4 regions of the Streptomyces sp. NPDC048644 genome follow, and region 1 is predicted to be linked to each of the others. Evidence: riboswitches for the same ligand, from Rfam matches in the RefSeq annotation. Region 1 holds a riboswitch; each other region holds the start of a gene.
The links. A riboswitch is a leader RNA that binds a small molecule or an ion and turns the genes downstream of it on or off. The one in region 1 is predicted to bind cyclic di-AMP.

Region 1 (7,282 bases):
CTCAAGGAACCGCGAGGGCGGGTTGTACGACGGCTGGCCCCAGGCGCTGCGCATCGTCGAGCGGGTGAGGTAGAGCCGTTCGCGGGCGCGGGTGATGCCGACGTACGCCAGCCGGCGCTCCTCCTCCAGCTCCTTGGTCTGGCCCAGCGAGCGCATGTGCGGGAAAACGCCGTCCTCCATGCCGGTCAGGAAGACGACGGGGAACTCCAGGCCCTTGGCGGTGTGCAGGGTCATCAGGGTGATGACGCCGCTGCCGTCCTCCTCCTCGTCGGGGATCTGGTCGGAGTCGGCGACCAGCGCGACCTGCTCCAGGAAGTCGGCGAGCGTGCCCGGGTTGTCCTCGCCGCGGTCCTGCTCGAACTCCAGGGCCACGGCGGCGAGTTCCTGGAGGTTCTCGATCCGGGTCTCGTCCTGCGGGTCGGTGGAGGTCTGGAGTTCGGCGAGGTAGCCGGTGCGCTCCAGGACCGCCTCCAGGACGGTGGCCGGTCCTGCGCCGGATTCGACGATCGTGCGCAGCTCTTCCATCAGCGTGTTGAAGCGCCGGACGGCGTTGGCCGAGCGGGCGGCCATGCCGTACGCCTCGTCGACCCGGCGCAGGGCCTGCGGGAAGCTGATCTTCTCGCGGAGCGACAGGGCGTCGATCATCGCCTCGGCGCGGTCGCCGATGCCCCGCTTGGGGACGTTGAGGATCCGGCGCAGCGGGACGGTGTCCTCGGGGTTGGAGAGGACGCGCAGGTACGCGAGGACGTCGCGGACCTCCTTGCGCTCGTAGAAGCGGACGCCGCCGACGACCTTGTAGGGCAGCCCGACCCGGATGAGGATCTCTTCGAAGACACGGGACTGGGCGTTGGTGCGGTAGAAGACGGCGACGTCGCCCGCCCTGGCATCGCCCGCGTCCGTCAGCCGGTCGATCTCGTCGGCGACGAACTGCGCCTCGTCGTGCTCGGTGTCGGCGACGTAGCCGGTGATCCTGGGGCCCTCGCCTGCCTGTGTCCAGAGGTTCTTGGGGCGGCGGTTCTCGTTGCGTTCGATGACGGCGTTGGCGGCGCTGAGGATCGTCTGCGTGGAGCGGTAGTTCTGCTCCAGGAGGATCGTCGTGGCGTTGGGGTAGTCCTCCTCGAACTGGAGGATGTTGCGGATCGTGGCGCCGCGGAAGGCGTAGATCGACTGGTCGGCGTCGCCGACCACGCACAGCTCGGCGGCGGACTCGGGCGGACCGACCAGCTCGCGCACGAGGGTGTACTGCGCGTGGTTGGTGTCCTGGTACTCGTCGACCATGACGTGCCGGAAGCGGCGGCGGTAGTGGGCGGCGACGTCGGGGAACGCCTGGAGGAGGTTGACGGTCGTCATGATGATGTCGTCGAAGTCCAGGGCGTTGGCCTCGCGCAGCCGCGCCTGGTACATCGCGTACGCCTCGGCCAGGGTCTTCTCGAAGCCGTCGGCAGCCGTCCCCGCGAAGGTCTCCTCGTCGATGAGCTCGTTCTTGAGGTTGGAGACCTTGGCGCTGAAGGACTTGGGCGGGAAGCGCTTGGGGTCGAGGTCCAGATCGCGGCAGACCAGGGCCATCAGGCGCTTCGAGTCGGCGGCGTCGTAGATCGAGAACGACGAGGTGAAGCCGAGCTGCTTGGACTCGCGGCGCAGGATGCGGACGCAGGCGCTGTGGAAGGTGGAGACCCACATGGCGTTCGCCCGCGGGCCGACCAGTTCTTCGACGCGCTCCTTCATCTCGCCCGCGGCCTTGTTGGTGAAGGTGATCGCGAGGATCTGGCCGGGGTGCACGCCGCGCGCGCCGAGCAGGTGCGCGATGCGGTGGGTGAGCACCCGGGTCTTGCCGGATCCGGCGCCCGCGACGATCAGCAGCGGGCTGCCGGTGTGCACCACGGCCGCCTTCTGGGCGTCGTTGAGCCCCTCCAGGAGGGCGGCCGGATCGACCGCGGGGCGGGCAGCGCCGTCGCGGTAGTACGCCTCCCGGGGCACGGGGGCGTCGAACTTCCCGTCGAAGAGGTCGTGCGGAACCTCCTCCGGGGCCGGGCCGTGCTCGTCCTCGGGAGGGGGCGGGGGGTGCTCGCCCTTCGGGCCGAGATCCGCCAGGAAGCTGTCGTCAAAGAGGCTGCTCATCGCCCACCGAGTCTAGGCGGCCCCACTGACATCCGGTCCCGAAGTCCGGGAACGGCCGCACGGGAAGCGTCCCGGCCGTGCAGAATCCGTTTCGGAGACGTGGAGCCGTCTTCACAGGAGCCGCCCCGAGGCTTCCCCGCACTGCCCGAAACCGACATCCAACGCAATCACCGTCGCCTCACCTTCAGGTCACGAAAAGGTTTCGGGCAATTCGAACATCAGCCTTCACAGGAGCCACACGAGTTGGCTACCGTGCTCGCTCGGGCAGCCCGCATCCCCGCGTACGACAGCGTGCGCACGGGTCGCCTCCGCCGAGTCCGGCCCTGCCCCTGGGCACCCGGAGCCGGGGACCCACCAGCACCACCGGGGTGAATCGATCGGTACGGCCGCCGCGCGCGGGCGTACGGACCGTAGGGCAAGCCTTCCGTCTGCGACACCGCCCGAACCCGACAGCTAACCCGGTAGGCGGTCCACGGAAGGAGTCGCCGGCCTTGGCGTCGCATCGCAAGCCGCGCACCCGCGTCCTCGCCTCACCCGGAAGCCGCCGCACGGCGGTCGGGATCACCACCGCAGCACTCGCCTCGGTCACACTGCTGTCGCAGTCAGCCGAAGCGGCCCCCAGGAGCCCCCGGCCGACCGTCGAAGAGGTCAAGAAGAACGTCGACGACCTCTACCGCCAGGCCGAGGTGGCGACCCAGAAGTACAACGCCGCCAAGGAGCACGCCGAGCAGCGGCGCGAGAAGGTGACCGAACTCCAGGACTCCGCGGCGAAGCGCACCGACAAACTCAACGCGTCCCGGCGGGAGCTGGGCACCTACGCCTCCGCGCAGTACCGCACCGGCGGCATGAGCCCGACCGCGCAGCTGATACTCGCCAAGGACCCGCAGCAGTTCGCCGACCGCAGCCACCTCATGGAGCGGCTGACCGGACGTCAGCAACAGGCGGTCGCCGACTACCAGGAGCAGCAGGCGGCGGCAGCGCACGAACGCGCCGAGGCCGTCCACAGCCTGGAACGGCTCCAGGAGTCCCAGACCTCCCTCCAGGAGTCCAAGCGGACGGTGCAGGGCAAGCTGACCGAGGCCCGGCAGCTGCTGTCCCGGCTGACCGCCCAGGAGAAGGCGCGGCTGGCCGAGCTGGAGCGCAAGAAGGAGGAAGCCGCCAAGCGCAAGGCCGACGACATGGCGCGCCGGCAGGCCGAGAAGGAACGCCAGGAGCACGGGGGCGACCGCGGGGGCGACGGCGGGTCCGGTGGCGGCTCGACAGACGGTTCAGACGGTTCAGGCGGCTCGGGCGACTCGGGCGGCGGATCCGACGACGGCACGTCCCTCACGAAGGCCAAGAAGGCGCTCGCCTTCGCCCGCGCCCAGATGGGCAAGCCGTACGTCTGGGGCGCGACGGGCCCCAACTCCTACGACTGCTCCGGCCTGACGCAGGCGGCATGGAAGGCGGCCGGGGTGAACCTGCCGCGTACGACGTGGGATCAGGTGAAGACCGGCGAGCGGGTGGCCACCAAGGACCTGCAACCGGGCGACCTGGTGTTCTTCTTCAAGGACATCAGCCACGTCGGGATGTACATAGGCGGCGGCAAGATGATCCACGCCCCGAAGCCGGGCGCCAGCGTGCGGGTGGAGTCGATCTACTACATGCCGATCTACGGGAGCATCCGCCCGGCGTAGGCCGTGTCGGGCCCGCTCCCCCGCGACACCTCGGTCGCGTCGGGACCGCTCCCCCCGCGACACCCCAGGAACCACCCGCAGCACCCCACGCACCACCCCCCACAGCACAGAACCGCGCGGCCCTCGGGCGGTCGGACGGCCGGAACGGCTGACGACGCGAGGGCCGCGCGGTTCACCGTGCGGCATACGGGGCGCAGCGGCCCCTGCGGGCTCAGGTCCAGAGCACCGCGATGAAGATGTTCACCATCGTGAGCAGGCCGACGGCGCCGAAGAGCGGCTTGGCGACCTTCTCCTCGTCACGCTTGACGTAGACCAGGCCCAGGATCACCACCAGGACGGCCAGCTTGATGCCGATCTTGATGTTGTCGACCGGGCTGCCCTGGGCCTGGTTCAGGCCGACCAGCACGATGCCGGTGACGAGCATCGTCAGCGCACCGTGCAGCATGGCGGGCACGAAGCGGGCCGTGCCCGCGCTCATCGCCTTCATCTGGGTCAGGAAGCCGCCCAGGAGGGAGGCGATACCGATGATGTGCAGGCCGACGAAGATGTTGATGACTACGTCCATGGTGCTGGATCGTAGCCCTCCCAAACCACGACCCATCGGGCAGGGCGCCCCGCCGTCGCACACCGCCGTGTGCTCCCCCGACCGCAGGACGCGGCCCGGTGGCAGCAGCCCGCAGAGCCGTCCCCGGACACCCGTGCCGGCCCGGAAAATACAGCTGAAGTCGATCATGGATGCGGCCTACGCTCGGCCCATGGCCCCCGCCACGGACTCCTCCCCGGCCCCCTCGCCCGCCGCACCCTCCGAACTCGCGCGGATCGTCGGCGTCTGGGCCGACGGCTGGGCGCGGGCCCGGCGGACCGCCGCGCCGTCTGCGGTGCCGGGCGGCTTCCGGATCGAGGTCGGACGGCCGCACCACATCGCCCGCTACGTCCTGCCGGCGGCCGACCCCGACGTGCTGGGCGAGCTGGCCCGCCGCATCGACGTGCCCGGCCTGTGGCTCAAGATCTGCGCACCGCGCGAGCGGGTCGAGCGGCTGCTGCCTCCTGGCTGGCAGCTCAGCGAGCCTCAGTACCTGATGACGACCACGCTGGGACCGCCCGGCGACCCCGCGCCGCCGCGCGGCTACCGCCTCAGCGTCCACCACGACGCGGACCGTGGCCTGATCGAGGCCCGGGTCCTGGACGGTACGGCCCCTGCGGCTCCCGCGGCCCGTACGGGAAGCCCGCATCCGGACCCTGATCCGACCCCGGAGGCAGCCCCGGATCCGGACCCGGAGATCTTCCCGGCAGGCGGTCTTGCCGCGCTCACCGACGGGGCGCCCGGTGCCCTGCGCGGACCGCGGTCGGTCGTCTTCGACATGATCGGCACGGCGGCCGGGCACCGCCGCAGGGGGCTGGGCCGGCTGGTGATGGCGGCGCTCGCCGGCCGCGCGGCCACGGCGGGCGCCACGCAGGGTGTGCTGGTCGCCAGCCCCGAAGGCCGTGCCCTCTACGAAGCCCTGGGCTGGCAGGTGCGCGCGCCGGTCACGGCGGCGGTCCGCCCGCGGTGAGACGGGGTCCTGGCCGCGGCCCCCGCCTCACGCGGTGACGTGTTGCGACAGCCAGCGGAAGATCTCGGGCACCTGCTCCCGCCAGACCACGCTCGTGTGACCACCGGCGTCCGAGGGGATCTGCCGCACGGTCACCGATGTCGGCGACTGCGCCAGCTGCCGCAGTCCGAGGCCCGCCTGGTACCCGTCGCCCGAGGCGCCGGAGACGTACAGCGCGGTGCGCGGCGGCTTTCCGGCCGCGTTGGCCGACTTCAGGATGTGCAGCGGGTTCGACTCGATGCGCAGCTTCGGGTCCTTGCCCGCGAGTGAACTGTGCTCGCTCGCCGGGTCGTTGTAGCCGGACATGGCGATCGCCGCGTGGTAGCGGTCCGGGTGCGACAGGGCGAGCTTGGCGGCGCAGTGGGCGCCCGCCGAGTAGCCGGCCAGGGCCCAGGAGCGGGAGTGGTCGGATGCCCGGAAGGTGTCGATGACCATCCGGCGCACGTCGACGGTCAGCCAGCTGTCGGCGTTGACCTTCCCCGGGATGTTGACGCACCCGGTGTCGGCGCCGGTGACGAGGTTGGTGCGCGGGGCGACCAGGATGAACGGCTTGACCTCGCCGTTCAGCATCATCGGGCGGAGCTGCTCGTCGGCGTTCAGGGAGCCGAACCAGGCTTTCGCCGATCCGGGGTAGCCGGGCAGCACCTCGACGACAGGGAACTTCGTGTTCCGGTAGGCGGGGTCGTGGTACTGCGGCGGCAGCCAGACGTACACCTCGCCGCTGACCCCGGAGATCCGGCCCTTGAGGTCGGTCATCTGGACCTCGGGGCCCAGCTTCGGGTCGTCGGCCGGCCGGAACGGCTGGACCTGGCGGGGCTCGTTCTTGATCTGCCGGCCGCCCAGCCCGTCGGGGCCGAGGTCCTGGGCGGCCTGCACGTGGCTGCCGGTGCCCAGCAGGTCGTCCCAGGTGTCGTAGAGGTTGTTCGCGTTGTTGACCAGGACGAAGACCAGCGTGATGGCCGTGACCTGGGCGAACAGCAGCATGACCAGGCGCAGGGCGCCGCGCGCCAGGCGCGGCCCTGGTATCCGTCCCCACAGCGCCAGCGGCAGCGCGACGGCGATCAGCAGCAGCACGACCGAGGTGAGAAAGAAGGGCGTGCCCGTCAGGCTCATCGGGATCTCGCTTCCAGGACATGTACGCGGCGACGGGGGCGTGGTTCCGGCCCCGGTGTCGGCAGCGGGCCTCTCCGCGCCATTAGATGGCGATCCGCGACGTCCTGGTTGCCCCTCTTCGAGCCCTTCTTTCCCGTGGGATGAGTGATCTCCGCCGCACTCGGCGGTCCGGGCCCGCGGGCCCGGACGTCCTCCCGGACGCGGCCCCGGCCCGCGAGGAGCCTCAGACCAGGCGGCGGGCGGTGGCCCAACGGGTCAGTTCGTGCCGGTTGGAGAGCTGGAGCTTGCGCAGCACAGCGGAGACGTGGGACTCGACGGTCTTCACGGAGATGAAGAGCTGCTTGGCGATCTCCTTGTAGGCGTAGCCACGGGCGATCAGGCGCAGCACCTCGCGCTCGCGCTGGGTGAGGCGGTCCATGTCCTCGTCGACGGGCGGGGCGTCGGTGGAGGCGAAGGCGTCGAGAACGAAGCCGGCCAGCCGCGGGGAGAAGACCGCGTCGCCGTCGGAGACCCGGAAGACCGCGTCGACCAGGTCCTTGCCGGTGATGGTCTTGGTGACGTAGCCGCGGGCCCCGCCGCGGATGACGCCGATGACGTCCTCGGCCGCGTCGGAGACCGAAAGGGCCAGGAAACGGACCGGGCGGTCGGCGTCGGCCATCATGGCGGCGCTGCGGCGCAGCACCTCGACGCCGCCGCCACCGGGGAGGTGCACGTCCAGGAGGACCACCTCGGGGCGGGTGGCGGTGATGACCGTGACGGCCTGGTCGACATCGGCGGCCTCGC
Region 2 (7,282 bases), on a different contig from region 1:
GCGGCGTCGTTGAGTACGGGGTGGTTGTACCCGTGCACCGCCGACCACCAGGACGACATCCCGTCGATCAACTCCGCGTGGCCACCGGCGGGTTCGGCCAGCCGCAGCCGGACGCCGGCGGCCGACTCGACCAGCAGCGGTGTGCTACGGCCCGGCATCGGCCCGTAGGGGTGCCACACGTGCTGCCGGTCGAGTGCGAGCAGGTCGCCCGGCGAGAACACCTCAGGCATTGGGCGGCAGTTCGGTGCCGGCGCCCCGGCGGCGTACCGAGACCAGGCCGCGGCGGGCCTCGTCGGACGGCGCGGGCGCGGTGGCGGCGGGCGGCGCGTCCTGGGCGGGGTGGCAGGCGCCCGGCGTCCCGTCGTGGCAGCCGCCCTCGTCGCCGCAGCTTTGGACGCGGTGTCCGGGCAGGGTGGTGGTGTCCGCGCCCTCCACTTCGAAGCCCGCGTCGGCGATCATCGCGAGGTCGTCCTTGCCCGCCTGGCCCTCGCTGGTCAGATAGTCGCCGAGGAAGATGGAGTTGACGAGGTGCAGCGCCAGCGGCTGCATGCTCCGCAGATGCACCTCACGCCCGCCCGCCAGCCGTACCTCGACGTCCGGGCAGACGAAGCGGGTCATGGCCAGGATGCGCAGCGCGCGCTGCGGCGTGAGGTTCCACTCCTCGGCGAGCGGGGTGCCTTCGAACGGGATGAGGAAGTTCACCGGCACCGAATCGGGGTCCAGCGCGCGCAGCGCGAAGACCACGTCCACCAGGTCGGCGTCGGTCTCACCCATCCCGGCGATCAGCCCGGAACAGGCCGACAGGCCGGCCGCCTGGGCCTGTTGCACGGTCGTCACGCGGTCCGAGAAGTCATGGGTGGTGCAGATGTCGCCGTACGTGGCTTCCGAGGTGTTGAGGTTGTGGTTGTAGGCGTCAGCCCCGGCTTCCCGCAGCCGCCCGGCCTGGCCGTCGGAGAGCAGTCCGAGGCAGGCGCACACCTCGATGCCCTCGTTCTGCTCCTTGATGGCGGAGATGGTCTCCGACACCCGGTCCACATCCTTGTCGGTCGGCCCGCGGCCACTGGCCACCAGGCACACGCGCTTGGCGCCGCCCGCCACCCCCGCGGCTGCCGCCTTCGACGCGTCATCGGGCTTGATCCAGGTGTACTTGAGGATCTCGGTCTTCGACCCGAGGCGCTGCGAGCAGTACGAGCAGTCCTCGGGGCACAGGCCCGACTTGAGGTTGACGAGGTAGTTGAGCTTCACCCGCCGTCCGAACCACTGACGGCGCACCTTTCCGGCCGCGGCCACCACATCGAGCAGTTCGTCATCGGACGTCGCCAGTACGGCGAGGGCCTCTTCACGGGTCGGCAGCTCACGCCGCAGCCCCTTGTCCACCAGAGTGTTCAGCAGCTCCATGGCGTTGATCCTGACGTACGGCACCGCCCCGGGCCAAGGAGGATTCCCACAACGACCCTGGCTCGGAGTGTGGGTATCACCACACTGTGGGCGGGTGTAACGACCGCTAACGTCTATCGACAGCCCACAATCGAGAAGGATGCCGATGCCGCAGGACACCGCACCGCCGCAGACCCGGGACGCACGCGCCGTGCCGCCCGCCGACCTCGCAGCGGCCCCCGTACGCGAGACGTTCGGCGCGGCATTCGACTGGCTTGATACGGCGCGTGCCGAGCGGCAGCGGGCGGGCCTGGTCCGCACCCTGCGCCCGCGCTCCGCCGATTCCGCGCTGCTGGACCTGGCCTGCAACGACTACCTCGGATTCGCCAGGCACCCCGAGGTGACCCGCGCCGCAGCCCAGGCCGCGCACCGCTGGGGCGCGGGCGCCACCGGCTCCCGGCTGGTGACCGGCAGTACCGAACTGCACGCCAGGCTGGAATCCGAACTCGCCGCCTTCTGCGGCTTCGAGGCCGCCCTGGTGCTGTCATCCGGCTACGCCGCGAACCTCGCCGCCGTCACCGCGCTCACCGGGTCCGGCGCCCTCGTGGTCTCCGACGCGGGCAACCACGCCTCCCTCATCGACGGTTGCCGGCTCTCCCGGGCCCGTACCGCCGTCGTCCCGCACGCCGACCCGCGGGCGGTGGCCGCCGCGCTGGCGGACCACGAAGGCCGGGCGCTCGCGGTGACCGACGCGGTGTTCTCCGTCGACGGCGACGCGGCCCCGCTGCCCGCTCTCGCCGGCGTCTGCCGGGCGTACGGCGCGGGTCTGCTCGTCGACGACGCGCACGGACTGGGCGTACTGGGCGACGGCGGGCGCGGCGCGACGGCCGCCGCGGGCCTTGCCGGTGACGCCGACGTGGTCGCCACCCTGACCCTCTCCAAGTCCCTCGGCGGACAGGGCGGCGCGGTCCTCGGCCCGGCCCGCGTCATCGAGCATCTGGTCAACACCGCGCGGACGTTCATCTTCGACACCGGCCTGGCACCCGCGGCGGTCGGCGGCGCACTGGCCGCGCTGCGGCTGCTCCGCCGCGAACCCGCGCGCGTCGACCGGGTGCGTACCGTCGCCACGCAGCTGCACCGCCGCCTCACCGCCGCGGGCCTGACCGCCGTACGCCCGGACGCCGCCGTGGTCTCGGTGCGCGCCCCGTCCCCGAAACAGGCCGTCCGCTGGGCCGCCGGCTGCCGGGAAGCCGGGCTCGTCGTCGGCTGCTTCCGCCCCCCGTCCGTGCCGGACGGCATCTCCCGGCTGCGGCTCACCGCCCGTGCGGACCTGACGGACGCGCAGATCGACAGCGCCGTCGAGACGGTCGTGGCCGCCGCGCCCCGAGGCTGACGCCGCCGCACGCCCCGGAGGTGCTGCCCCTCTCCAGAGGTTTACCGGCACCGCCCGGCGAGTATGAGGCGGGTACAGCGTTCGTCGGTGCCGCAGGGGGGCCGGTACCGACGGGCCGGCGTGCGGTCCCGCCGCCCAAATCCGTTCTCGCGTAGCAGAGTTCACCGCATTGAGCGACAGATATGGGCATATCGTGGTGGATCGGCGTCATACCAGCAGCATGGATGGCAGTCTGACGCACAGCAGCAGTCCGAGGCCGAATCGGTGTCCGATCGGCAGCTCGCTCCCTGGTCGGTGCGCCGGAATCGAGCCTCGGTGGGAAAAGGACGGCGTCGCGATGGCAGACCACCAGGAATCCTCACTCACGCTGCCGAGCGAGCCCGCCTCCGTGCGGCTGGCCCGCGGTTATGTGAGCGATGTGCTCGGCGAATGGGGTCTGCCGGCGCACGCGGTGCGCGCCGATACCGTCCGGCTGATCGTCTCCGAACTCGCCACCAACGCCGTCCAGCACACCCTGGGCCGCTCCCCGGTCTTCACCGTGGAGCTGCGGCTCGACCGCGACGAACAGCTCCGCATCGGCGTCACCGACAGCCATCCGCGGTGGCCGCAGCGGCTGCCCGCCGCGGTGCAGCAGGACAACGGACGCGGCCTGGTCATCATCCGCTTCCTCGCCGCGGAAGCCGGCGGCCGGCTGAGGGTCGAACCCACCCACCAGGGCGGCAAAACGGTCTGGGTCTCCCTGCCCTGGACGGCAACCGGACCCTGACCACCCGCCTCCTGACCACCCGCCCGCCACCGGGCAGGCCGCCGCACGGCCTCACTGCACGGAGCCGCCACGGGTGAACGCGCCGCGCAGCAGCGCCCGCAGGGTGTCGGCGGCCGGGGAGCCGCCACCGGGGCGGTAGGCCACCGAGACCGTGCGGTGCAGCTCGGGCGGCTCCAGCCGGCGGACACCCAGCGGTGTCACCGAACCGGTCGCCATCATCTCCGGCACCACCGCCACCCCCAGGCCCGCGCTCACCAGCGCACACACCACCTCGTACCCCGGTGACTCGCAGCGCACCGCCACGCTCGCCTCGGCAGCCGCGAGCGCCGCCTCCACCCCGCGTCGGTGAGGGTTGGCGGGCGCCATGCTGACCAGCGGCTGTCCGGCCAGACCGGACAGCGGCAGCCGTCCCTGGCCCGCCGACAGGGCGTGCCCCGGAGCCGTGACGAGCACCAGTTCCTCGGTCAGCAGCGGCTCCAGCCGCAGCCCCTCGGGCGTGGGCATCGGGTCGCCAGGCGCGTAGGCGTGCGTCAACGCCAGATCCACCTCGCCGAGCGCCACCGCCCGCATGCCGAGCGGCGGTTCGTACTCCGTGACGCTCAGTTCCACATCCGGGTGCGCACGGCGGAACGCACTCAGCGCGGGCGGCAGCAGATGTGTACCGGCCGTCATGAACGTGCCCACCCGCAGCCGGCCGCCGGACAGGCCCGCCAGCTGCGCCAGCTCGTGCCGCGCCAGATCCAGCTCGTCCAGCGCCCGCCGGGCCCTGACCAGCAGCAGTTCCCCCGCGGCCGTCAGCCGCGCCCCGCGGTGGTGGCGCACCAGCAGCGTCGTCCCGGCCTCCCGCTCCAGCTTGGCGAGCTGCTGGGAGAGCGCGGGCGCGGTGTAGCCGAGCCGGTCGGCGGCCCGTGAAATCGAACCGGCCTCCGCGACCGCCACCAGAGCGGCCAGTCGCGTGGGGTCGTACATAAGAACCTCTTTAGCCCGACGAAGAAGATTGCCACTCCCCATTAAAGGCTCTGACCAGCGAGGATTGCCTCATGGACGGACAGCTGATCACCTTCACCGGAGTTGCGGCCGGCATGGTCGCCATGCCGGGCGCGGACTTCGCGGTCGTGGTGCGCAACGCACTCGGTTCGCGCCGGGCGGGGGTGGCCTGCGCGGTCGGGGTCGCGGGCGGGCTGCTCGTGCACACCGCCCTCGCGGTCGCCGGGCTCGCCGCCGTGCTCGTCGCCGTGCCCGTGCTGTTCGGCGCCGTTCAGGTACTCGGCGGCGCCTATCTGCTCTACCTCGGAGGCCGCGCACTGCTGGCCGTCGTACGCGGTCCTGCCGACGCGGCGCCCACGGCGGACGAGGACGCCGCGGCACGTCCCGGGGATGAGGCCGCCGAGCAGCAGGAAGCGCGCACCGGCGTCGGACGGAGCCTGCGGCAGGGCTTCCTCACGAACGCGCTCAACCCCAAGGCGCCGGTGCTCTTCCTCAGCCTGCTCCCGCAGTTCGTCCCCGAGGGGCAGCCCGCGCTGCCGCGCACCCTGTTGCTCGCCACGATCGTCGTCGCGATGGCGCTGGTGTGGTTCCCCGCCGTCGCGCTGCTCGTCGACCGCCTCGGCAACTGGCTGCGCCGCCCGCGGGTCACCCGTGCCCTGGAGGCCACCACCGGCGCCCTGCTGACCACGCTCGGTGGCGTCCTCCTCGTCGAGGTGGCGCTCGCCTGACCGCGCCGCACACACGCGGACGGCCGCCGCCGAGCGCCTCCCGGAAAGCCAACGGCGGGCAGATGTAAGGGAGTTCGGCTATCTCAACGCGGTGCGGGTGGCGGGCGACCGCTCACCTGACCCGCCCGTACCAGACGGCCTTGCTCCAGATCTTGTCCAGGCGGACGACGGTGCCGGTCCTGGGCGCGTTCCAGATGCGGCCCCGTCCGGCGTAGATCCCGACGTGGTAAACGCCCCTGCCCGCATGGAAGAAGACCAGATCGCCGACCCTGCGGGACGAGGCGGGCAGGTGCCGGGTGCGGTTGTACTGCGCAGCCGCGGTGCGCGGCAGCTTCTTGCCCGCGTGCTTGAACGCATACTGCGTCAGCCCCGAGCAGTCGAATCGGTGGGGGCCCCGGGCGCCGTACTGGTACGGCGCCCCCTTCTTGGAGGCGGCGATCCGCAGCGCCGCGGACGAGACGCTCGACGCTTCGGCGTCGGTGGTCCCTCCGGGCGTCGGGATGATGCCGCCGACGGTGGCCAGTGCCAGAGCCGAAATCGTTCCGGCGCGGGCCACTGCTGTCGGTACGTGCCTGCGTACAGCCATGAGCGAACCCTTCGTCAGTCGCCTGCGAAGGAGGACCTGTCGGGTTCGGGCAGGCGAAGATGCCCGGCCGTGCGTACGGCTTCACCCCAAGGAGCCCGTCGGCCGTGGCGGCCGTGGCCCCGTCGTGCTCGGGTCCTCCGCTCCTGCCGTTCCAACCACGTCGACCGGACATCCGGGACGGCGGCAGGATTAGGCGCCCGTCCGGACCGCCCCGTCGCTGTGGCGGGGTCTTGTCGTCGAAGGGATCGTTACGCATGCGGCGCCCGAAATAAGCGCTGAAATGACCCCATGTGACATTCGTCACATGGGGGCCATGTGGTGAGTCGTGCCGTTCGCGGTGTGCGGGAGCGTCCGGGGTCAGGGCCGGGACCAGGTGTGGAACCCGGTGCGGCGCCGGGGTCAAGGCGACGTGCCGCAATCCGGGCGCCGTTCGTCGCGGACTTCGGTGCTAGCCCTTCCGGGCGAGCCGGGCGGGGGACGTGTCGCACGCCCGGTGCCCGGCGACACCGTGTGCGGTCCCGGTAGGTGGCCGCCGCCTCACGTGTCATCGGGCGGCACCGAGACGAGCCGGGCCCGGCGCTCGCCGTCGAGTGTCCGCAGTGCCCGGCCGAGCGTCCCGCCGTGCAGTTCGCTCTCGCCCCGCTCGTGCATCAGCGCCAGCGCGTCCCGCAGTCCGGCGGCCCTGCTCGCCAGCGCCTGGGCGGCCCGCAGCCCGCCGTAGGTGTGCCCGCCGCGCGCCGGGTTGATCCGGCCCAGCAGGTCCAGGACTTCCAGGTATCGGTCGATCAGTTCGCCCTCGGCCCGGGTCAGTGCGGGCAGCGGAGGGAGTTCGGGCGTCGGCACCCGACGTCACCGTGCGCCGGTCGCCGCGGAGGTCTTGCGGGCGCGGGTGACCCCGTCGATCAGGCCGTACTCCTGGGCGGCGCCGGTGTCGAAGATCTTGTCCCGCTCGATGTCGGCGGCGATCCGTTCGCGCGGCATGCCGGTGTGCCGTTGCAGCAGTTCCTCCAGCTTGTCGCGGGTGCGCAGCAACTCGTCCGCCTGGATGCGCAGATCGGTGGCCTGGCCCTGGACCGGCTCGCTCAGGGCGGGCTGGTGGATCAGCACCCGGGCGCCCGGCAGCGCCAGCCGCTTGCCCGGGGCGCCGGCGGCCAGCAGTACCGCGGCGGCGGACGCGGCCTGGCCCAGGCAGACCGTCGCGACGTCGCAGGTCACGTACTGCATCGTGTCGTAGATCGCGGTCATCGCGGTGAACGAGCCGCCGGGGGAGTTGATGTAGAGCGAGATGTCCTGCTCGGGGGCGGCGTGTTCGAGGTACATGAACTGCGCCATCACGTCGTTGGCCGAGGCGTCGTCGATGGGGGTGCCCAGGAAGACGATGCGCTCGCCGAGCAGCTTCGAGTAGGGATCCATCGTGCGCGTGCCGCTGCTGGTGCGCTCGGTGA
Region 3 (7,282 bases), on a different contig from region 1:
CAGTTGGGGCAGAGACACAGCACATTCTCTATCGTGTCCGGACCGTTGTGAGGTTTCCCCAACGCCTGGATATGCGCAGCCTCGCTGATTGCCTTGTCATCGGGGGACACCACCAGCCGCACATCGCACATTTGGCAGGTGTCGCGGTACCACTCCTTAACGTTCCGCACCACCGCAGAGTCGCGCAGCAGGCGCTCGTAAGCGACGGTCCGACGAAACTGCTCTTCCAGGTCGGTTTTCGTGTCACCGTCCGGCGATACGGGTTGCGGCTTGACCGTTTCATCGGGCCCGACCTTGACGAGTCGGAACTGGCAGATGCGGAAGCCTTCCTTGCCAACGGTCTTCCAGCTCTCGGCCACCCGGTACAGGCCACAGTACCGATAGCCGCCTGTGGCCTTCTGTCGCTTGATGTCCAACCCTCGAATGACACGGACTCGATTTCCGAGGGCTTGATTCAGCAACAACCCGGCGTTTCCAGGCGTATCCATGGTCTGGTCGGCCACCATGCACTGCGTCTTCCGGTCGCGTCCGCCCTCGCCGGTGTAGATGATCTCGTCGTCACCGTAGACGTCGTCGATATAGCCACCGGAGAGCACGATGGAGTCGACGCCTTCCCGCGCAGTACCGGAGATTCCCCGCCCTTTTTGTCGGTGCACGCCGTACGCGTGCAGCTCCATGTGGCTCTCGAAATGCTGCCCTTCAACGACCCCCTCAGGGGGACCGAACTTCACAGGGTTCTTTGATTTTGCCTTCGCCATGCGGGGAATTCTGCCCACAACTTGATCGCTATGTCACTCGGGTTGGAACTGCCGAGCGTAGGCTCAGAGACGTTGTCCCTCATGAGGAGGTTGTAGCGGTGGCTGGTGTGCCAACGGCAGTTGTGGCGGCGAGTGGCCTCGTAGGCGGCTACGCCGTAGCCCGCTGGACAAAAAAGCGGCCCCTGGGTGGGGCAGTGCTGGCTGCCGCCGGTGCGGTGGCGGTCAAGGGGTGGCAGGAGAAGGCTGGGGGGAAGGCTGCGGCTGTGCTGGGTGGGGCGTATGTGGCGGCGTTTGCCGGGTCGCATCCGCTCGCGAAGAAGGTCGGGGCGTGGCCTTCGGTGTTCACGGTGGCGGGCGGGATGGCGCTTGTGTCGTGGCTGGTGGCCGACCGGCGGGTGTGAGGCGCGGGAGCGCGTACGAGGACGGCCGTACGGGCCGGGGCGGCAGTCGCGCCCCGGCCCGTACGGCTGTCGTGCCCGCCCCGGTGTACGGGGGTTCGCGTCAGGCCGACGCCTCGTTCAGGAGCGTCAGTTCGGCGTCCGTGAGGGTCAGGTCCAAGGACGCGAGGAGGGACGGGAGTTGGGCGACCGTGCGGGCGCTGGCGATGGGGGCGGCGACCGTGGGGCGGGCGGCCAGCCAGGCGAGGGCGACGGTGGCGATCTCGGCGTCGTGGGCGGCTGCGACGGTGTCGAGGGCCTGGAGGACGCGGGGGCCGCGGTCGGTGGCCAGGTACTGGGCGGCCTTGGCCGAGCGGGCGCTGTCGATGTCCGTGCCGGGACGGTACTTGCCCGTCAGGAAGCCGGAGGCGAGGGCGTAGTACGGGACGGCGGCGAGGCCGTGGCGGGCGGCGACGTCGGCCAGTTCGCCCTCGTAGGTGTCGCGCGAGACCAGGTTGTAGTGCGGCTGGAGGGCGACGTAGCGGGCCAGGCCCTCGCGGTCGGAGCAGGCCAGGGACTCCTCCAGACGCGGCGCCGAGATGTTGGACGCGGCGATCTCGCGGACCTTGCCGGCCTTGACGAGGTCGTCGAGTGCGGTGAGGAACTCCGCGACCTCGACCGACTCGTCGTCGTAGTGCGTGTAGTAGAGGTCGATGTAGTCCGTGCGCAGGCGGCTCAGGGATCCGTCGACGGCCTTCTTGATCGTCGCGGTGGACAGGCCCTTGAGTCCCGGCTGGGCGCCGACCTTGGTGGCGATGACGACGTCGGCGCGGTTGCCGCGGGCGGCCAGCCAGTTGCCGATCACCGTCTCGGACTCGCCGCCCTTGTTGCCCTCGACCCAGAACGAGTAGGCGTCGGCGGTGTCGATGAAGTTGCCGCCGCCCGCCACGTACGCGTCGAGCACGGCGAACGACTCGGCTTCGTCGGCCGTCCAGCCGAAGACGTTGCCACCGAGGGAGAGCGGGGAGACGGACAGCGAGCCGAGGTTCTTGCGTGAAACGGTCATGCGTGATTGCAGCGTCGGGCGGGAAGGGAATATTCCGGCCCCGCCCGGCCTCCGGCCGATCAGCCGTGCCGGACCCGCCTTACCGGGCCCGCCCCGCCGACCGGCCGTGCCGTGACCGCCGTGCCAGCCCCGCCCGGTGTCAGACCTTCAGGCCGTGGTCCCGCAGCCAGGGCATGGGGTCGACGGGGTCGCCGCCGCCCGGCCTGACCTCCAGGTGGAGGTGGGGTCCTGTGACGTTCCCGGTGGCGCCCACGCGGGCGATGACCTCGCCGGTGCCGACCTTGCCCGAGGTCTTCACCATGGACGAGAGGTGGCAGAACCAGAGTTCGGTGCCGTCGTCGAGGGTGAGGACGACGCGGTAGCCGTACGAACCGGCCCAGCCCGCCTGGGTGATGGTGCCGGAGTGCACCGCCTTGACGGGGGTGCCGGTCGGGGCGGCGAAGTCCTGGCCGGTGTGGTCGGCCGCCCAGCGGTCGCCGGCCTGGCCGAAGCTCGCCGTGAGGGTGTACGAGGTGACCGGGAGGAGGTAGCTCTTGGCGAGTTCGGCGAGCCGCTCGGCCTCCGCCTTCTTGTGGGCCGCCGCCTTCGCCTCGCGCTCGGCCTCGGCCCGCGCCTCCTCCTTGGCCGCCGCGGCCTTCTTCTGCGCCGCCGAAGCGGTCTTCTCGGCCTGTTCGACGGCGGACTGCTCGGCCGCGTCACGGGCGTCACGCTCGGCGGCGCTCTGCTGCGCGTCGGCCTGCTGGAGGATGCGGCTGCGCAGCGCCTCGCCCGCGCCGCCCGTCCCCTGGGTGCCGTCGTCCGGGGTGAGGCCGGCGGAGGAGAGCGGTGCCGATGCGTGGGTGGCGGAGGTGGCGTGGGTGGCGGAGGTGGCGTGGGTGCCGGATTTTGGTGCGGCGGAGTCGGCCGCGGTGTCGGCTGCCGCGTCGGAGTCGTCCGAGATGAGGGGGCCGATGCCGGGCAGGGATTCGGCGTCCGGCAGCTTCTCCGAGAGGTCGTCGGTGATCGCGCCGAGGTCAGGCACGGAGATCGGCACCGGCGGCTTTCCCTCGGCCGTGGCCATCCCGCCGGCGCCGACCGCCGCGATGACGCCGACACCGAGGACCGTGCCACCGCGGGCGAATCCCCCGCTGCGCTGCTTGGCGACCCGGTGTTTGCCGCGGGCGGCGCGGACGGATTCCTCGGTGGGGTTCCATTCCTCCCACGGTCCTTCACCTGCGTCGGCACGGCCGGGGCCGCCGGACGGCCGGGGGCCGTCGAAGGGGGCGGTGTCGTCGAGGGCGTAGGCGGACGGAGCCTCGGGGGCAGACCTGTTGGACGCCACGGGGGCGCACTCCTTTCCTTCCTTCTCGCCTACCGGGTTAGCTGACGGGTTCGGAGCAGGAAGGTCTCCTACGGGCGGCCTCTGGCGCGAGGCGTCCGATTCACCCCATGGTGGTGGTTCCCCGGTTCCCTCCGCGCGGTTCGGGATCCATCCGACATTCCAGGGCGTTTCCCGTAGTTCACGGAAATTCCCTGCAGTTCACGGCAGTTCGTGAAATTTCGATGCTGCGGTACTGCGGCGTATCGCGGCATGCTGCGGTGAACGTGCAGGTCGTGACCAGCGGTGGTGCCCGTGATGCCCGAGGCGCCCGAAGAGCGCTTGCAGGATTCAGCGTCGGCGCACGGTGCCGCCTCTTGCGACGGCTGGGACGACCGCGCTCCGTTATCGGACAGTAATAGAGATGGCCGCGGATTTCCAAGCGTTCTCACGAATCCGCATCCCCTACTCACCAGCTTTGGCCTGGACTTATGGGCCCACCAAGGTTCTAAACAGGGCGAGTTGACCGTCCGGCGGGAAACGGGCTGCGCGTGATTGTGCATCACTTGTTATGCAGAGGGGTGCGCGGCAATCACGGAACGTGAGGGAAGTAGCGTCTGATCATGGTCGTCAACTTCGTCAACAACGGGCAGACACTGGCGGATCGCTACCGGGACTTCTCCTGGTGGCAGGCGCGCGGGCAGTGCGAGGCCCACGAGGAACTGACGGCGCGGATCAGCCAGGACCCGGAATTCTGCGAGCTGTTGGCGGGCTCGCTGCCGCCCGGCAACAAGCAGCAGCCCAACCTCCTCCTCGCCGCCGTCCGCCATCTCGACGGCCCGCACGCCGAGCAGGGCCCGCGCGGCGACCTCGCCTACCGCCGCTGGCGCGAGTGGACCATCAGGCACTGGGACGAGGTCCGCGCGGTGATCATGCGGCGCGCCACCCAGACCAACGAACCGGCCCGCTGCGCCACCCTCCTCCCGCTGCTGGCCCGCCTCCCCCAGCCGCTGGCCCTCCTGGAGGTCGGCGCGTCGGCCGGCCTGTGCCTGTACCCGGACCGCTACCGGTACGCGTTCGATGACGGCGGGGACGCGGGCGCGGCCGTGGAGGTCGGCCCGTCCGGCAGCCCGGTGACGTTCCGGTGCCGTACGAGCCGGGAGGCCCGGGTGCCGGACGACTGGGCGGCCCCGCCCGGACGGCTGCCCGAGGTCGTCTGGCGGGGCGGCATCGACCTCAATCCGCTGGATCCGGTCGGTGACCCCGACGCGCTGCGCTGGCTCCAGGCGCTCATCTGGCCCGGGGCGACCGAGCGGGCGCAGCACCTCCCGGCCGCCGTCGACGCCGTACGGGGAGCGCCGCGCCCTCGGATGGTGCGCGGCGACCTCGTCGACGAACTGCCCGCGCTCGCGGCCGAAGCGCCGGCCGACGCCACGCTGGTCGTCTTCCACACCGCCGTACTGACCTACCTGCCACCGGACCGCCGGGAGCGGTTCGCCGCGAGCGTGCGGGAGCTGCTCGCCCAGCGGGCGGGGGCAGGACACTGGATCTCCCAGGAGCACCACTCCGTCCTGCCGTGGATCGCCGCCCCGCACAGCGACGCGCTCGGCCCGGCGGAGCGGGAGCCGCTGCTGACGCTCTCCCTGGACGAGCGTCCTGTCGCCCTCACCGGGCAGCACGGCCGGAGCCTGCACTGGGTGGCGGGGACGGCGTAGGCACCACCGCCGCCCCTCGCCGCGACGCCCACCGGCCACGCCCTACGCCGGCAGTGGCCGCTGCACCGCCAGCAGCGCCATGTCGTCCGTCCCCGCCCCTCCGGTGTGCCGGGCGACCTCGTCGACCAGTGTGTCCAGGAGCGCGTCGGGCCCCGTGAAATGGCGTCCGCGCAGCCGGGCGACCGGGTCGTAGAACACTCCCGTGCGGTTGCGGGCCTCGGTCAGCCCGTCGGTGAACAACAGCAGGACCGACCCGGCCGGGAAGAACGTCTCGTCCGACCGGTCGGGCCACCCCGCCACCTCGCTCAGGCCCAGGGGCAGCGCCGCCGATGCCGGGGGCAGCGCCCGCAGCCCGCCGTCCGGGGCGAGCAGCAGGGGCGGCGGGTGCCCGCGGTTGAGCACCCGCAGGACGTGTTCCGTGGGCGGGATCTCCGCGAGGACGGCGGTGGTGAACCCCTCGAACTGGTCGAGCCCTTCGCGCCGCCCGCCCTCCCGTTGCAGCGCACGCTCCAGCCGGCCCGCCACCGCCTCCAACGTGGCCTCCTGCTCCGCCGCCTCCCGGAATGCCCCGATGACGATCGCGGCGGCCTCCACCGCTTCGAGGCCCTTGCCCCGTACGTCGCCGACGATCAGCCGCACGCCGTACGGGGTGTCCTGCACGGCGTAGAGGTCCCCGCCGATCCGGGCGTCGGCCTGCGCCCCGACGTACCGGGCGGCGACCGCGAGCCCCGCGACCCGCTCGGGCGGCGTGGGCAACACGGCCCGCTGGGCGGCCTCCGAGACGTCGCGTACGGACGCCAGCGTGGCGTCGGACCTCCGGACGACCCGGTTGATGCCGAGCGCGAGTACGGCGACGACGAAGACCGTCGAGACCTCCGTCGCGGACTCGTTGGTGTCACGGGCACCGTGATACGCCACGACCCACACCGCGCCTGCCACCGCGGCGACCGCCGTGACGGCCGTGCTGCGCAGCGAGTGCAGGGGCGCGGCGACCAGGGGCGCGGCCGAGAAGAACGGCGACGCGGTGTAGCGGGCCGGCGTGACGATGTCGAAGACCAGGCCGGAGGCGATCAGGATCGCGGGCAGCCAGCGCGCCAGCCTGCGGCCGATGGGCGACATCTGCGCCCGGCGTGCCCGCCGTTCCCCTTCGCCCGTGCGGGCCCTCCCGCCTCGACGCATCCGCACCGGCATCTTCCCGCTCCTGGCGCCCGTCCGTCCTTGAGCCGTCGGCCCCTTCGTCCGCCGGGCCCGGCCCTGCCCGTCCCTTCGTCCGTCGGCGCCCGGCACCCGTCCCCCAGGTTTTCGGGTGCCGGGCCCGGCAGCGACTCCTCGTGGGCCGGACGGGTCACGGAAGGGTCGGTCAGGGCTCGGCGCGCCGGGTGCGCAGCAGCCCGGCCGCCAGCAGCGCGGTGCCGAGCAGACCGAAGGACGCGAGGACGCAGGCTCCCCCGCGCGCACCCGGCCCGGCGACGAGGAACCGGACCGCACGGAAGGCCCCGGCGACGGCAGCGGCCGGAAGTCACCCGCCTGAGCTGCCCCGTCCCTCGGGCCAGGACGCGGCACGACAACAGGGGCCGGTCGGATGCTCCCGACCGGCCCCCGGACGCACCCGGCGGTCGCGCCCTGCGAGGGTTACCGGGTCCTGAAGCGGCGGAAGAGGTTCCGGGCCACGTACACCCCCGGGCCGCCGAAGCCGACGATGTCGACGCGCCCGTCACCGGTGATGTCGGCGAGGAAGCGGGAGTGGCGGTCGACCCGCCAGCCGCCCGCGTCCTCGTTGTACCCGAACCCGCGGCACACCAACTGGGCCTGCTCGAACCGGCCGTCGCCGCGGCTGTGCGACACCCAGACCCCCTCGTCTCCGAAGCCGACGACGTCCGGGTTGCCGTCGCCTGTGACGTCGGCAAGGAGCCGGAGGTGCTTGCCGCCCGTCCACCCCTGGGCGAGCCCGAAGTCGTTCAGGACGAGCTTCGGGCGCTCGAACGTGCCGTCGCCGCGCCCGCGTGACACGACGACGCCCTGCGGGCCGAACCCGACGATGTCCAACGCTCCGCCGCCGGTGGTCCCGA
Region 4 (7,282 bases), on a different contig from region 1:
CCGGCAGGCCCTGGCGTCGGCCGAGCGGGCCCGCGCCGAGGTGGAGGCGGTCGCGGGCGAGGTGCGCGGGCAGCTCGCGGTCGGGGCGATCTCGACCCTGTCGGCCGTCGATCTCGCCCAGGAGCTGGGCGCGTTCCGCACCCGCTATCCCCAGGTGCGGGTCGGCCTCCGGATGGAGATGAGCGACGAGCTGATCGAGAAGGTGCGGCAGGGCGCGCTGGACGTCGCCTTCGTCGGCCTGGTGCCGGGCGCGCGGGTCACCGGGGTACGGGAGAGGGAACTGGCGCGCGGCGAGCTGGTCGCGGTGGTGCCGCCGGGCCATCCGCTGGCCGGGCAGGAGCGGACCGGTCTGGCGCGGCTGGCCAGGGAGACCTTCGTCGACTTCACGGCGGGCTCGGCCGCCCGCAGGCAGCGCGACGACGCCTTCCGTGCCGCGGGGCTGAACGCCGACGTGGCCTTCGAGGTGACCACCGTCGAACTCCTGGCGAAGCTGGTGCGCGCGGGGCTCGGGGTCGGCATGGTGCCCGAGGGCATCGCGGGGGAGCTGACCGGGCTGCACGTCGTCCGTGTCCGCCCGGCGCCGCGGCGCATCGAGCGGGTGGTGTGGCAGGCGCTCGGCCCGTCGCCCGCAGCCGCCGCGTTCCTGGCGGGCCTCGGGGTGGACCCGGGGTGAGCACGGCCCGCGCGGCCGGGGCGCGGGCGTACGGCGCGGGCGCCCGGCGAGGCGCGGGCGCCGCAGCGGTTACCGTCGAAAGGTGCACGACAAGCCCGACACCACCCCCGACACCGTCCCCGGCGCCGCCCCCGCGGGCCCGCCCGCGCGCTGCCCCGCAGCCTCCGCGCCGCCGCCCGCCCCCGAGCTGTTCACCTGGGAGTTCGCCGCCGATCCTTACCCGGCGTACGCCTGGCTGCGGGAGCACGCGCCGGTGCGCAGGACCGCGCTGCCCAGCGGCGTCGAGGCATGGCTGGTGACGCGGTACGCCGACGCCAGGCAGGCGCTCGCCGACGGCCGGCTCTCCAAGAACCCGGTGCACCACAGCGAGGCCGCGCACGGCAAGGGCAAGGTCGGCATCCCCGGCGAGCGCAGCGCCAACCTGATGACCCACCTCCTCAACATCGACCCGCCCGACCACACCCGGCTGCGCCGCCTGGTCTCCAAGGCGTTCACCCCGCGCCGGGTCGCCGCCTTCGCCCCGCGCGTCCAGGAGCTGACCGACGCGCTCATCGACTCCTTCGCGGCCCGCGGCGAGGCCGACCTGATCCACGAGTTCGCCTTCCCGCTGCCCATCTACGCGATCTGCGACCTGCTGGGCGTACCGCGCGAGGACCAGGACGACTTCCGCGACTGGGCCGGGATGATGCTGCGGCACACCAAGGCGGGCCAGGCGGGCGGGCCGCGCGGCGGCGTGGCCAAGGCGGTGAAGAAGATACGCGGCTATCTCGCCGAGCTGATCCACCGCAAGCGCGCCGAACTGCCCCGCGAGGCGGCCCCAGGCGAGGACCTCATCTCCGGCCTGATCCGCGCGTCCGACCACGGCGAGCACCTCACCGAGAACGAGGTGGCCGCGATGGCGTTCATCCTCCTCTTCGCCGGCTTCGAGACCACCGTCAACCTCATCGGCAACGGCACCTACGCCCTGCTGCGCCACCCGGAACAGCGCGCCCTGCTCCAGAAGTCCCTGGCGTCGGGCGACGACGGCCTGCTCGCCACCGGCATCGAGGAACTGCTGCGCTACGACGGCCCGGTGGAGCTGGCGACCTGGCGGTTCGCCACCGAGGAACTGACCATCGGCGGGGCGCGGATAGCCGAGGGCGACCCCGTACTCGTCGTGCTGGCCGCCGCCGACCGTGACCCCGAGCGGTTCGACGAGCCCGACACCCTCGACCTGGCCAGGCGCGACAACCCGCACCTGGGGTACGGGCACGGCATCCACTACTGCCTGGGCGCCCCGCTCGCCAGGCTCGAAGGCCAGGCCGCCCTCGCGACGCTGCTGACCCGGCTGCCCGACATCCGGCTCGCGGCCGAACCCGACGAGCTGCGCTGGCGCGGCGGGCTCATCATGCGCGGACTGCGGTCCCTCCCGGTGGAGTTCACCCCGGCACCGTGACGGGGCCGGGAACCGGCCCGGCGGCGGGCCCGGTTGACGGCCGCGCGGGCCGGTCTGCTACCGGCTCGGCGACGTGCCTGATGAGGGCCGTGACAGCCGATTTCTTGACGGTGCGTCAGCTACGTGACCTCTACGTGATCTCCGCTACACCGGCTTGTGACGACCCGTGAGCCCGGCTACCTTTCGACCGAACCTGTGCTCGACCGCCCCGGCGGGACGGCCGCGCCGAAGCCTCGGCCGGCCGGCATCCGCCGGTGCGACAACTCAACGCCGCTCGAAAGGCAACCGCATGCGCTCCGGGAACGGCCGCCATCGTCGACCCCGTCAGGCACCGGCCCTCTTTGTCACGGCGGGAGTGGCCGGCGCCGGCATCGCCATGCCACTGCTCGGCGCGGGCTCCGCACACGCCGCCGACACCGCCGCCTGGGACCGCGTCGCCCAGTGCGAGAGCGGCGGGGTGTGGAGCGGTGCGTCAGGCGACGGCTACGGCGGTCTCCGGCTCACCGCGGACCTGTGGCAGGAGTACGGCGGCCTGGCGTACGCGCCGCGCCCCGACATGGCCAGCCGCGCCCAGCAGATAGCCGTGGCCGAAAAGATCCTGGACGACCGTGGCCCAGGCGCCTGGCCGGGCTGCGCCGTCGACGCCGGCCTCTCCCGGGGAGGCCGCGCACCGGACGTCGATCCGGGCAGCACCGACGCGCCGACCCCCGCCCCCACGGACCACGACGGCCAGGGCGCAGGCGGCACGGACGACGCGACCGATCCGGCCGACCCGACCGATACTTCCGGTTCACACGATTCACCCCCCTCACCTGACCCGTCCGACCCGTCGCACCCGTCGGACACCTCGGACCCGTCCGGTACTTCGGGCTCGCACGACCCCGCCACCGACCCGTCCGACGCCACCCCCCGCCCCGGTGCACCGGACTCCGGGCACACCGAGGGCGACGGCAGCGGCCACGACGGCAAGGGCGAGGGCGCGAACGGCGATCACGAGGCGCCAGGCGCGGGCGACTCCGACGCGTCCGACGGCTCCGGCGACTCCGCGACGCCCGGCAGCGGGAGCCCCGACCCGACGCCGCCCGGCAAGCACCGCGGCGGCGAGGGTACGGACGACGGCGGCAGGACCTCGGGGCGGCACGCCTCGCGGGGTGACGGGGAGCGTACGCAGCCGGCTCGCGGCGACTACACCGTGCGCCCCGGTGACAGCCTGTCAGCCATCGCCGAGGCCCGGGAGCTGCCCGGCGGCTGGCCCGCGCTGTACGAGCGCAACCGCGAGGTCGTGGGCTCCGACGCGGACCTCATCCACCCCGGACAGCATCTCGATCTCGGGCGCTGAGCGGGTAGTTAGTCGGCTTTTGCCCCTTTTGGTGAAAGTGAGACATGGCTCTCGTTGACGCCTGCGGTGTCCGACCCGTCCACTGAATCCATACCGCGCCCTACCTGCGGAAATATGAGCGCTCTGCGGTTATTGGCGGTCAACTGGGTGCAGAAAACGGGGTTTGAACCGCACAGGGGTTCATGTCTACGGTCAGGACCGCTCGCCAAAGCGGGCCCTTCGCTCACACGCCGAATCCTGCCGGTGGGTGAAGGCGGTCGACGCGCAAGCGCCGAAGGCAGGAGCGGGGGAACCAAGGTAAGTGCCGGCCCCGCCCGTGAAAGCGGGTCAGCCGGCTTGGGGTGAAGACGTGTGTGAAGCACACACGGCCGGGCAGCTCACAGCCCGAACCCGACAGCTCACCTCGTAGGCGTCGGTGAGGAAAACGAACCATGCTGATCAACAAGGGCAAGCACCGTCGTCCGTCCAAGGCCGTCCGCGTCGCCACCCTCGCCGGTGTCGCCGGTGCCGCTGTGGCCGTCCCGCTGATGGGCGCCTCCTCCGCCTCCGCCGCCTCGGTCGCCACCTGGGACGCCGTCGCCCAGTGCGAGTCCGGCGGCAACTGGTCGATCAACACCGGCAACAACTACTACGGCGGCCTGCAGTTCTCGCAGTCCAGCTGGGCCGCCGCCGGCGGTACCCAGTACGCGCCCCGCGCCGACCTGGCCACCAAGAGCCAGCAGATCGCCGCCGCCGAGAAGCTGCTCGCCATCCAGGGCCCGGGTGCCTGGTCCTGCGCCGGCGCCGGCAACCTGACCTCCGGTGGCCCCGCCGCCAGCGTCGACACCTCCTCGGGCTCCGGCACGACCAAGGCCGCCCCGCAGCAGAAGGCCGAGACCCCGGCCCCGCAGCACAAGAGCGCCCCCGCCCCGCAGGCTCCGGCCCCGCAGCAGCAGAAGTCCCAGCCGGTGCCGAAGTCCGACCCGCACGGCAACTACACCGTCAAGTCCGGCGACACCCTCGCCAAGATCGCCAAGGCGCACGGCACCAACTGGAAGTCCGTCTACGCGAACAACAAGTCCGTCATCGGCGGCAACCCCAACCTGATCTTCCCGGGCCAGAAGCTCAGCATCTGAGCCCACCCCTGGCAGGGCCTTGAGGGCTCCGTGCCCGGTGCCTCCTCCCGGATGACCGCAGCGGTTCGCGCGTACGGCGGTCCGCGCGAACCGCTCGCCCGGGAGGCGGCGAGGGCCGAAGAGCCGGAGCGCGCCCGGGAGTTCGCTCATATCTCCCGGGCTGCATCAAATGCACGCAATGCGCATTGAGTTCCCTCTCGCTCCTACTCATCCCGCTCTGCCCGTTTTCTCCCCGCGGGATACCCCGTCCGGCGCGTTCGTCCCCGCATCGCGCCGCGGCGGGGTCTCTCCGTTCCGTACCCTGGTGCCGGACACAGCGACGTGACCGCCCCTTACAGCTGCTCTCCCGCCCGGCGGACGAAGCTGCCCGAACTCCTGCGAACTGGGCCTTTGGGTCACTCTTCCTCCCGCCGAGGGGGCTGAGGGCGAGCGGAACGGCAACAGGCCGTTAGGCTCGTGCTGCAGAACTCCAGACACCCATGAAGGAGACAACGTGCCGTCCATCGACGTCGTCGTAGCCCGCGAAATTCTCGACTCGCGAGGTAATCCCACGGTCGAGGTCGAGGTCGGCCTCGACGACGGCAGCACCGGCCGTGCCGCGGTTCCGTCCGGCGCCTCGACCGGCGCCTTCGAGGCCATCGAGCTCCGCGACGGCGACCCCGGCCGTTACCAGGGCAAGGGCGTCGAGAAGGCCGTCCTCGCCGTCATCGAGCAGATCGGCCCGGAGCTGGTCGGCTACGACGCGACCGAGCAGCGGCTGATCGACCAGGCCATGTTCGACCTGGACGCCACCGACAACAAGGGCTCCCTCGGCGCCAACGCCATCCTGGGCGTCTCCCTCGCCGTCGCGCACGCCGCGTCCGAGGCCAGCGACCTGCCGCTGTTCCGCTACCTCGGTGGCCCGAACGCGCACGTCCTGCCCGTCCCGATGATGAACATCCTCAACGGTGGGTCGCACGCCGACTCCAACGTCGACATCCAGGAGTTCATGATCGCCCCGATCGGCGCGGAGTCCTTCTCCGAGGCGCTGCGCTGGGGCGCCGAGGTCTACCACACCCTCAAGAAGGTCCTGAAGGAGCGCAACCTCTCCACCGGTCTCGGTGACGAGGGCGGCTTCGCCCCGAACCTCGGCTCCAACCGCGAGGCGCTCGACCTGATCCTGGAGGCCATCCAGCAGGCCGGTTACGTCCCCGGCCAGGACATCGCGCTGGCGCTCGACGTCGCCGCGTCCGAGTTCTACAAGGACGGCAAGTACGCCTTCGAGGGCTCGGACCGCTCGGCCGCCGAGATGACCGAGTACTACGAGGGCCTCGTCGCCGACTACCCGCTCGTGTCCATCGAGGACCCGCTGTTCGAGGACGACTGGGCCGGCTGGCACGTCATCACCGAGAAGCTCGGCGCCAAGGTCCAGCTCGTCGGTGACGACCTGTTCGTCACCAACCCCGAGCGCCTGGCCCGCGGCATCGAGGAGAATTCCGCCAACGCGCTGCTGGTGAAGGTCAACCAGATCGGCTCGCTGACCGAGACCCTGGACGCCGTCGAGCTGGCCCAGCGCAACGGTTTCAAGTGCATGATGTCGCACCGCTCCGGCGAGACCGAGGACGTCACCATCGCCGACCTCGCCGTCGCCACCAACTGCGGCCAGATCAAGACCGGCGCCCCGGCCCGCTCCGAGCGCGTCGCCAAGTACAACCAGCTGCTGCGCATCGAGGAGATCCTCGACGACGCCGCCGTCTACGCCGGCCGCTCCGCCTTCCCCCGGTTTCGCCCTGCGAACTGATCAAGCACAGCGCCCCGCGAACTGATCAGGCACAGCACCCTGCGAACCGATCAGCCGCGGCGCCCCGCGAACTGACCGGAACGGCAGGGCCGATCGGCCCGAGCGTGGCGTCCCGCCTCGCAGCGTCCCCGGCAGCGGTCCCGTACCGTTGCCGGGGACGGCTTTGTCTCCGAACGGCCAGGACCGGCGCGGAGCGTGGCCGCGGAGCGTACGTTCGTACCTCCGCGAAGACGGCAATCCAGGGGAGGCGACGTGCCCGCTGACCGGTTCTCGACCGCGACCCGGCTCAAGGCGCTCGGTGAACAGGCGGCGGCCCGCGTCTACCGCGCCCGGCGGCCCCGCCGCAACCGGCTGACCGGCCGCGCCGCCCTGCTGGCCCTGGTGATGTGCTCCCTCGTCGTGGCGCTCGCGTACCCGATAAGGCAGTACGTGTCGCAGCGTTCGGACATCGCCGACCAGCGCCGCAAGGCCCAGGAAGCGGGCCGGACGCTGGACCGGCTGCGCGACGAGAAGGCGCGCTGGCAGGACCCCGCGTACGTCGAGCAGCAGGCCAGGCTGCATCTGCACTTCGTCAGGCCGGGGGAGACCGGCTACCTCGTCCAGGACGGCACCGGCGCCGGTACGGGCGCCGGGCGCAAGGGCGCGGGGGCGGCCGAGCGGCCCTGGTACAAGAATCTCTGGGACGGCGTCGACTCGGCCGACAAGAGGTGACCGACCGGACCGTCCCGCCCGCCCCGACCCGACCTGTCCCCGCCGCAGGCGGCGCACGTGCCGCACCGGCCCCCGCCCGCCCGCGGACCCCGATCCCACCGAAAGCGCACATGGACACCGCCCCGCCCCAGACCGAGCCCACCGAACCCACCGCCGCTGACATCGCCGCCTTCAAGGAGCAGCTGGGCCGCCCGCCGCGCGGCCTGCGGGCCATCGCGCACCGCTGCCC

Region 2: it holds a riboswitch for cyclic di-AMP, as region 1 does, so the genes downstream of both, ACGFNI_RS04665 (C40 family peptidase) here and ACGFNI_RS27960 (NlpC/P60 family protein) in region 1, are expected to answer to the same signal.
Region 3: it holds a riboswitch for cyclic di-AMP, as region 1 does, so the genes downstream of both, ACGFNI_RS15150 (M23 family metallopeptidase) here and ACGFNI_RS27960 (NlpC/P60 family protein) in region 1, are expected to answer to the same signal.
Region 4: it holds a riboswitch for cyclic di-AMP, as region 1 does, so the genes downstream of both, ACGFNI_RS12580 (transglycosylase family protein) here and ACGFNI_RS27960 (NlpC/P60 family protein) in region 1, are expected to answer to the same signal.

What each region holds. Positions count from the first base shown of each region.
Region 1 is NZ_JBICVO010000015.1:63,691-70,972, forward strand. It holds gene pcrA (DNA helicase PcrA) at 1-2,118, opposite strand, end outside; cyclic di-AMP (ydaO/yuaA leader) riboswitch at 2,418-2,602, shown strand; gene ACGFNI_RS27960 (NlpC/P60 family protein) at 2,610-3,794, shown strand; gene ACGFNI_RS27965 (hypothetical protein) at 4,006-4,359, opposite strand; gene ACGFNI_RS27970 (GNAT family N-acetyltransferase) at 4,550-5,347, shown strand; gene ACGFNI_RS27975 (alpha/beta hydrolase-fold protein) at 5,375-6,499, opposite strand; gene ACGFNI_RS27980 (LuxR C-terminal-related transcriptional regulator) at 6,723-7,282, opposite strand, start outside.
Region 2 is NZ_JBICVO010000002.1:134,241-141,522, reverse strand. It holds gene ACGFNI_RS04695 (adenosylmethionine--8-amino-7-oxononanoate transaminase) at 1-230, opposite strand, end outside; gene bioB (biotin synthase BioB) at 223-1,398, opposite strand; gene ACGFNI_RS04685 (8-amino-7-oxononanoate synthase) at 1,544-2,770, shown strand; gene ACGFNI_RS04680 (ATP-binding protein) at 3,108-3,536, shown strand; gene ACGFNI_RS04675 (LysR family transcriptional regulator) at 3,588-4,505, opposite strand; gene ACGFNI_RS04670 (LysE family translocator) at 4,577-5,251, shown strand; gene ACGFNI_RS04665 (C40 family peptidase) at 5,364-5,837, opposite strand; cyclic di-AMP (ydaO/yuaA leader) riboswitch at 5,842-6,043, opposite strand; gene ACGFNI_RS04660 (hypothetical protein) at 6,375-6,680, opposite strand; gene ACGFNI_RS04655 (ATP-dependent Clp protease proteolytic subunit) at 6,687-7,282, opposite strand, start outside.
Region 3 is NZ_JBICVO010000006.1:19,878-27,159, forward strand. It holds gene ACGFNI_RS15135 (YDG/SRA domain-containing protein) at 1-758, opposite strand, end outside; gene ACGFNI_RS15140 (hypothetical protein) at 857-1,159, shown strand; gene ACGFNI_RS15145 (aldo/keto reductase) at 1,260-2,201, opposite strand; gene ACGFNI_RS15150 (M23 family metallopeptidase) at 2,341-3,522, opposite strand; cyclic di-AMP (ydaO/yuaA leader) riboswitch at 3,534-3,685, opposite strand; gene ACGFNI_RS15155 (DUF2332 domain-containing protein) at 4,122-5,213, shown strand; gene ACGFNI_RS15160 (PP2C family protein-serine/threonine phosphatase) at 5,256-6,392, opposite strand; gene ACGFNI_RS15165 (FG-GAP-like repeat-containing protein) at 6,846-7,282, opposite strand, start outside.
Region 4 is NZ_JBICVO010000005.1:37,009-44,290, reverse strand. It holds gene ACGFNI_RS12595 (LysR family transcriptional regulator) at 1-673, shown strand, start outside; gene ACGFNI_RS12590 (cytochrome P450) at 756-2,108, shown strand; gene ACGFNI_RS12585 (transglycosylase family protein) at 2,464-3,447, shown strand; cyclic di-AMP (ydaO/yuaA leader) riboswitch at 3,666-3,874, shown strand; gene ACGFNI_RS12580 (transglycosylase family protein) at 3,879-4,562, shown strand; gene eno (phosphopyruvate hydratase) at 5,056-6,342, shown strand; gene ACGFNI_RS12570 (septum formation initiator family protein) at 6,595-7,053, shown strand; gene ACGFNI_RS12565 (DUF501 domain-containing protein) at 7,164-7,282, shown strand, end outside.